Linked DNA regions of Azotobacter salinestris. Each later gene encodes a partner of the first gene's protein in a complex. Links are inferred from orthologs where the notes say so. Each region holds a gene or a part of one and is shown on either strand. Other genes may lie near its edges.

Region 1 (3,619 bases):
CGGCGAACGACAGGCCGATGCTCATGCCGATCATGGCCATGGCCTTGGTGCGATGCTGCTCGCGGGTCAGGTCGGAGAGCAGCGCCATCACTGCTGCCGAGATGGCCCCGGCCCCCTGCAGCACGCGGCCGGCGACGATGCCCCAGATGGAGTCGGCATTGGCCGCCAGTACCGCCCCGGCGGCGAAGATAACCAGACCGGCATAGATCACCGGACGCCGGCCGATGCGGTCGGAAAGGATGCCGAACGGGATCTGCAGCACCGCCTGGGTCAGGCCGTAGGCGCCGATTGCCAGGCCGATCAGAGTTGGCGTGGCATCCGTCAGGTCCATGCCATAGGTGGCAAGCACCGGCAGCACCATGAACATGCCCAGCATGCGAAAGGCGAATACCAGCGCCAGTCCGCCGCCCGCCCGGATTTCGCTGCCACTCATGCGCTCGCGATCGTGCATGCTCCAGTCCTCGTGAAAATGCGCGATTCTACCAGCCGCCGTTCGGCCAGCACATGCCAGCCGGCCGGGCGTTTCCCGGCTTCCCGCGGTGCGCCGTATACTCGCGGATTTCCGCCCGCCATGCGAGGCCGCTTTGGACAAGATCCTGATCCGTGGGGCGCGCACCCACAACCTGAAGAACATCGACCTGACCCTGCCCCGCGACAAGCTGATCGTCATCACCGGCCTGTCCGGCTCCGGCAAATCCTCGCTGGCCTTCGACACCCTCTATGCCGAAGGCCAGCGCCGCTACGTGGAATCCCTCTCGGCCTACGCCCGGCAATTCCTGTCGATGATGGAAAAGCCCGATGTCGATGCCATCGAGGGCCTGTCGCCGGCGATTTCCATCGAGCAGAAATCCACCTCGCACAACCCGCGCTCCACCGTCGGCACCATCACCGAGATCTACGACTACCTGCGCCTGCTCTACGCCCGCGTCGGCACACCGCGCTGTCCAGAGCACGACGTGCCGCTGGAGGCGCAGACCGTCAGCCAGATGGTCGATCAGGTGCTGGCGCTACCGGAAGGCAGCAAGCTGATGCTGCTGGCTCCTGTGGTCCGCGAGCGCAAGGGCGAGCACCTCTTGGTGTTCGACGAGTTGCGCGCCCAAGGCTTCGTCCGCGCGCGAGTCGACGGCCGGCTCTTCGAGCTGGACGAGTTGCCCAAGCTGGACAAGCAGAAGAAGCACAGCATCGACGTGGTGGTGGACCGCTTCAAGGTGCGCGGCGACCTGCAGCAGCGCCTGGCCGAATCCTTCGAGACTGCGCTGAAACTGGCCGACGGCATCGCCCTGGCGGTACCGATGGAGGGCGAGGCCGGCGAAGAGCTGATCTTCTCCGCACGCTTCGCCTGCCCCCACTGCGGGCACTCGATCGGTGAGCTGGAACCCAAGCTGTTCTCCTTCAACAACCCGGCCGGGGCCTGCCCCTCCTGCGACGGCCTGGGCGTCAAGCAGTACTTCGATCCGCGCCGACTGGTCGATGGCAAGCTGTCCCTCGCCGCAGGCGCGATCCGCGGCTGGGATCGGCGCAACGTCTACTACTTCCAGATGCTCGGCTCGCTGGCCGCACACTATGGCTTCAGCCTCGAGGAACCGTTCGCGGACCTGCCTGCCACTGTACAGAAGACCCTGCTACACGGCAGCGGCCGCGAAAGCATCGAGTTCCGCTATCTCAACGACCGTGGTGACATCGTGGTCCGCGCCCATCCGTTCGAGGGCATCATTTCCAACCTCGAGCGTCGCTATCGAGAAACCGAATCCGCCAGCGTCCGCGAGGAACTTGCCAAGCTGCTCAGCAGCCAGCCTTGCCCCGACTGCCGCGGCACCCGCCTGCGCCGCGAGGCGCGACACGTCTGGGTCGGTGAAAAGACCCTGCCGGCGGTCACCGCCCTGCCGGTGGGCGAGGCCTGCAGCTATTTCTCCGACCTGTCGCTGAGCGGCCGGCGCGGCGAGATCGCCGGGAAGATCCTCAAGGAGATCCGCGAGCGCCTGCAGTTCCTGGTCAACGTCGGCCTCGACTACCTGACCCTGGATCGCAGTGCCGACACCCTGTCCGGTGGCGAGGCGCAGCGCATTCGCCTGGCCAGCCAGATCGGCGCCGGCCTGGTCGGCGTGATGTACATCCTCGACGAACCCTCCATCGGCCTGCATCAGCGCGACAACGAGCGCCTGCTGGCCACCCTCACCCACCTGCGCGACCTGGGCAACACGGTGATCGTGGTGGAGCACGACGAGGATGCCATCCGCCTGGCCGACTATCTGGTCGACATAGGTCCGGGGGCCGGCGTGCATGGCGGACAGATCGTCGCCGAGGGCGCGCCGGCCGAAGTGATGGCCCACCCCGCGTCGCTGACCGGCAAGTACCTCTCCGGCCGCATGAAGATCGAGGTCCCGGCCGAGCGCACCCCCCGCGACGCCAAAAGGCTCCTCAAGCTCAAGGGGGCCCGTGGCAACAACCTGCAGAACGTCGACCTGGAGATCCCGGTGGGCCTGCTCACCTGCATTACCGGGGTGTCCGGTTCGGGCAAGTCGACCTTGATCAACAACACCCTGTTTCCCCTCACCGCCACGGCATTGAATGGCAGCAGCGCGCTGGAAACTGCCCCCCACGACAGCTTCGACGGCCTGCAGCATCTGGACAAGGTGGTCGATATCGACCAGAGCCCGATCGGCAGGACGCCACGCTCGAATCCAGCCACCTATACCGGACTGTTCACGCCCATTCGCGAGCTGTTCGCCGGAGTGCCGGAGTCGCGCTCGCGCGGCTACAACCCCGGGCGATTCTCCTTCAACGTCAAGGGCGGACGCTGCGAGGCCTGCCAGGGTGACGGTGTGATCAAGGTGGAGATGCACTTTCTACCGGACATCTACGTTCCCTGCGATGTCTGCAAGGGCAAGCGCTACAACCGCGAAACCCTCGAAGTGAAATACAAAGGGAAAAACATCCACGAAGTGCTGGAAATGACTATCGAGGAAGCCCGCGACTTCTTCGATGCCGTACCGGCCGTGGCGCGCAAGCTGCAGACGCTCATCGATGTTGGTCTCTCCTACATTCGCCTGGGTCAGAGCGCCACGACCCTGTCCGGCGGCGAGGCGCAACGGGTCAAGCTGAGCCGCGAACTGTCGAAACGGGATACCGGCAAGACCCTGTACATTCTCGACGAGCCCACCACGGGCCTGCATTTCGCCGACATCCAGCAGCTCTTGGACGTGTTGCACCGGCTGCGCGACCACGGCAACACCGTGGTGGTGATCGAGCATAATCTGGACGTAATCAAGACTGCCGACTGGATCGTCGATCTCGGCCCCGAGGGGGGCTCGCGAGGCGGCAGGATCATCGGCGCGGGGACGCCCGAGGAGATCGCCCGGATGGCACATTCCCATACCGGACGTTTTCTCAAGCCACTGCTGGAGCGCGACCGGGCTTGATCGGGACAACCAGGGCAAGAGCCGGCTCCTGAGGGAGCCGGTTTCTCGCTTGCCACTGGGCAACCAGGCGATCTGCCAAGCTTGACTCCTCCAGCCCTGCGACACCCTCGCATACGCCGAGTCGGCCGCGAGGAGGCAGGCTTTGGCACCGCAGGGCTTGCCTGCCGATAGATTGGGACGCCCCTTATGGCTGACACGGA
Region 2 (4,239 bases), 2.1 Mb from region 1 along the record:
AGCTCATCGCGAACGAATTGCTCGACGGAGCGACCGGCGGCGCCTTCCTTGTACTTGGCGGCCATCTTGCCCAGGTCGACGGAGGCGGCACCGAGCTTCAGCTCGCTCATCGCCTTGAGGATCGGGAAGGTCTCGTGCACCGAGAGCTCGGCCTCGTCGGTCTGGCGATGGCGGGCGAAGCGATGGGCCTTGAGGATCGCGATGACGGAGCGGTTGATCAGGCTGCGGCCGAAGATCGAGGTCACCACGTTGTTGTTGCGGTAGAGCTGGCCAATCAGCGGGATCATCGCCTCTGCGAGCGCTTCACGGTCAATCCATTCACCAAGACACTGGTCGGGCTTCTGATTCACGGGCGACACCTTCTTACGTGTAGGGGCTAATAAAAATGACTACATTATGACCATGCCGGCACAGGCCGGCAATCAACAGCGGATGAAACACTGACAGCAAAGCACGCGGATAGTTACAATCGGCCGGATATCAATTTTTCCCCGGAGCCACGCCTCTTCGTGTCCGTACTGCGTCTTCCGAGCCTGCCGGCAGCCCCCGGCAAACAACACTGGGGCAACCTGCCGGGCACGGCACTCCCGCTGGCGATTGCCGAAGCCGCCAGTGCCGCCGCCAAGCGCTTTACCCTGCTTCTCACCGCCGACAGCCTGAGCGCCGAGCGCCTGGAACAGGAACTGCGCTTCTTTGCCCCCGGGCTCCCGGTACTGCAGTTTCCGGACTGGGAAACCCTGCCCTACGACCTTTTCTCGCCCCACCAGGACATCGTCTCGCAGCGCATCGCCAGCCTCTACCGCCTGCCGGAACTGAGCCACGGCGTGCTGGTGGTACCGATCACCACCGCCCTGCACCGCCTGGCGCCTAAGCCCTTCCTGCTGGGCAGCAGCCTGGTGCTGGACGTCGGCCAGCGGCTCGATGTGGAGCAGATGCGCCAGCGCCTGGAAGCGGCCGGCTACCGCTGCGTGGAGACCGTCTACGAACACGGCGAATTCGCCGTGCGCGGCGCACTGATCGACCTCTTTCCCATGGGCAGCGAGCGGCCCTACCGCATCGACCTGTTCGACGACGAAATCGAGACCCTGCGCACCTTCGACCCGGAGACCCAGCGCTCGATCGACAAGGTCGAGTCGATCCGCCTGCTGCCAGCCCGCGAATTCCCGCTGCGCAAGGAGGCGGTCGCCACCTTCCGCGCCCGCTTCCGCGAGCGCTTCGACGTCGACTTTCGCCGCTGCCCGATCTATCAGGACCTCGCCAGCGGTATCACCCCGGCCGGCATCGAGTACTACCTGCCGCTGTTCTTCGAGGAAACCGCCACCCTCTTCGACTACCTGCCGTCCACCACCCAGGTGTTCTCCCTGCCCGGCATCGAACAGGCCGCCGAGAACTTCTGGAGCGACGTGCGCAACCGCTACGAGGAGCGTCGCCTCGATCCGGAACGCCCGCTGCTGCCGCCCGCCGAGCTGTTCCTGCCGGTGGAGGACTGCTTCGCCCGGCTGAAGGACCGGCCGCGGGTGATCGTCTCGGCCGAAGAGATCGAACCCGGCGTCGGTCGCGAGCGCCTGCCCGCGCGCCACCTGCCGTCGCTGGCCTTGGATGCCAAGGCCAGCCAGCCACTGGCGGCCCTGGCCGACTTCCTCGGCGAGTTTCCCGGCCGCGTGCTGTTCACCGCTGAGTCGGCCGGGCGCCGCGAGGTGCTGCTGGAACTGCTCGCACGCCTGAACCTGCGCCCGCAGAACGTCGACGGCTGGCCGGGCTTTCTCGCCAGCGCGGAGCGCCTGGCCATCGCCATCGCCCCGCTGGACGATGGCTTGCTGCTCGAGCAGCCCGCTCTGGCGCTGGTCACGGAGAGCCTGCTGTTCGGCCAGCGGGTCATGCAGCGCCGGCGCCGGGAAAAGGTGCGCGAGGGCGGCGACAACGTCATCAAGCACCTCACCGAACTGCGAGAGGGCGCACCGGTGGTGCACATCGACCACGGCGTCGGCCGCTATCGCGGCCTGGTCACCCTGGAGGTCGAGGGCCAGGCCGCCGAGTTCCTCATGCTCGAATATGCCGAGGAAGCCAAGCTCTACGTGCCGGTGGCCAACCTGCACCTGATCGCCCGCTATACCGGCAGCGACGACGCCCTCGCCCCGCTGCACCGGCTGGGCTCGGAGCAATGGCAGAAGGCCAAGCGCAAGGCCGCCGAGCAGGTCCGCGACGTCGCCGCCGAGCTGCTCGACATCTATGCCCGCCGCGCCGCCCGCGCAGGCTTCGCCTTCAAGGACCCGGCCGCCGACTACGCAGCCTTCAGCGCCAGCTTCCCCTTCGAAGAAACCCCCGACCAGCAGGCGGCCATCGACGCGGTGCGCGCCGACATGCTGGCGCCCAGGCCGATGGACCGCCTGGTCTGCGGCGACGTCGGCTTCGGCAAGACCGAGGTGGCCATGCGTGCCGCCTTCATCGCCGTGCACAGCGGCCGGCAGGCCGCCGTGCTGGTGCCTACTACCCTGCTCGCCCAGCAGCACTACAACAGCTTCCGTGACCGCTTCGCCGACTGGCCGGTGAAGGTCGAGGTGATGAGCCGTTTCAAGTCGGCCAAGGATGTCGAAGGCGCCATCGCCGCGCTGGCCGAGGGCAAGATCGACATCGTCATCGGCACCCACAAGCTTCTGCAGGACGACGTCGAGTTCAAGAACCTGGGCCTGGTCATCATCGACGAGGAGCACCGCTTCGGCGTGCGCCAGAAGGAGCAGCTCAAGGCCCTGCGCAGCGAGGTGGACATCCTCACCCTGACCGCCACGCCGATCCCGCGCACCCTGAACATGGCCGTCGCCGGCATGCGCGACCTGTCGATCATCGCCACTCCGCCGGCACGCCGGCTGTCGGTGCGCACCTTCGTCATGGAGCAGCAGAACACGCTGATCCGCGAGGCACTGCTGCGCGAGCTACTGCGCGGTGGGCAGGTCTACTACCTGCACAACGAGGTGAAGACCATCGACAAGTGCGCCCGCGAGCTGGCCGAACTGGTGCCCGAGGCGCGCATCGCCATCGGCCACGGGCAGATGCGCGAACGCGAACTCGAACAGGTGATGAGCGACTTCTACCACAAGCGCTTCAACGTGCTGGTGGCCTCGACCATCATCGAAACCGGCATCGACGTGCCCAGCGCCAACACCATCGTCATCGAGCGCGCCGACAAGTTCGGCCTGGCCCAGCTGCACCAGCTGCGCGGCCGGGTCGGCCGCAGCCACCACCAGGCCTACGCCTACCTGCTTACCCCGCCGCGCAAGCAGATGACCGAGGACGCGCAGAAGCGCCTGGAGGCCATCGCCGGCGCCCAGGACCTCGGCGCCGGCTTCGTCCTGGCCACCCACGACCTGGAGATCCGCGGCGCCGGCGAGCTGCTCGGCGAAGGCCAGAGCGGGCAGATCCAGGCAGTCGGCTTCACCCTCTACATGGAAATGCTCGAGCGCGCGGTCAAGGCCATCCGCAAGGGCGAGCAGCCGAACCTGGAGCAGCCGCTGGGCGGCGGCCCGGACATCAACCTGCGGATTCCGGCGCTGATCCCCGAAGACTACCTGCCGGACGTGCACGCCCGCCTGATCCTCTACAAGCGCATCGCCTCGGCGGCCGACGCGGAAGAACTCAAGGAGCTGCAGGTGGAAATGATCGACCGCTTCGGCCTGCTGCCCGAGCCGACCAAGCACCTGATGCGCCTGACGCAGCTCAAGCTGCAGGCGGAGCAGCTCGGTATCGCCAAGATCGATGCCGGCCCCCAGGGCGGGCGCATCGAGTTCGCCGCCCATACCTGCGTCGATCCCCTGGTGCTGATCAAGCTGATCCAGAGCCAGCCGAACCGCTACAAATTCGAAGGCGCCACCCTGCTCAAGTTCCAGATCCCCATGGAGCGCCCGGAAGAACGCTTCAACACCCTCGAGGCGCTGCTCGAGCGCCTGACTCCGCCATCCGCTTAAGGACAGACCCCCATGCGTGCGCTACGCCTGCTTCCCCTGCTGTTCGCCCTGCTCGCTCCCGCTGCGTTTGCCGAGGGGCTGTATCAGATCGAATTGATCCTGTTCCGCCAGCCCGGCGATCTGCTGCTCGCCGGCCAGCCGCCGGCGGAGAACTGGGCCACTGGCGCACAAACCCTGAACGATACGAATCGCCGGACCCCGACCCTGGAAGAACAGGCGGCCAAGCTATCGAAAACCGAAGGCTACAAGGTACTGCTGCACAAGGCCTGGCAGCAGCAGT

Evidence for each region.
Region 2: the proteins of uvrA (region 1) and mfd are in contact, whole or in part, in a crystal structure (PDB 4DFC), measured with the Escherichia coli proteins. The link is inferred for Azotobacter salinestris from one-to-one orthologs.

The regions. Positions count from the first base shown.
Region 1 is NZ_CP045302.1:3,428,955-3,432,573, reverse strand. The notes cover bases 230-3,619. They hold uvrA (excinuclease ABC subunit UvrA), read left to right. Parts: upstream 230-584; coding sequence 585-3,419; downstream 3,420-3,619. Other genes in these bases: GCU53_RS16005 (MFS transporter), read right to left, coding at 230-451. Also shown: more of GCU53_RS16005, read right to left, coding at 1-229. UniProt on the Escherichia coli protein: The UvrABC repair system catalyzes the recognition and processing of DNA lesions. UvrA is an ATPase and a DNA-binding protein. A damage recognition complex composed of 2 UvrA and 2 UvrB subunits scans DNA for abnormalities.
Region 2 is NZ_CP045302.1:1,378,172-1,382,410, forward strand. Bases 150-4,159 are described here. They hold mfd (transcription-repair coupling factor), read left to right. Parts: upstream 150-509; coding sequence 510-3,959; downstream 3,960-4,159. Other genes in these bases: GCU53_RS06480 (glyceraldehyde-3-phosphate dehydrogenase), read right to left, coding at 150-350; GCU53_RS06490 (CsiV family protein), read left to right, coding at 3,972-4,159. Also shown: more of GCU53_RS06480, read right to left, coding at 1-149; more of GCU53_RS06490, read left to right, coding at 4,160-4,239. UniProt on the Escherichia coli protein: Couples transcription and DNA repair by recognizing RNA polymerase (RNAP) stalled at DNA lesions. Mediates ATP-dependent release of RNAP and its truncated transcript from the DNA, and recruitment of nucleotide excision repair machinery to the damaged site.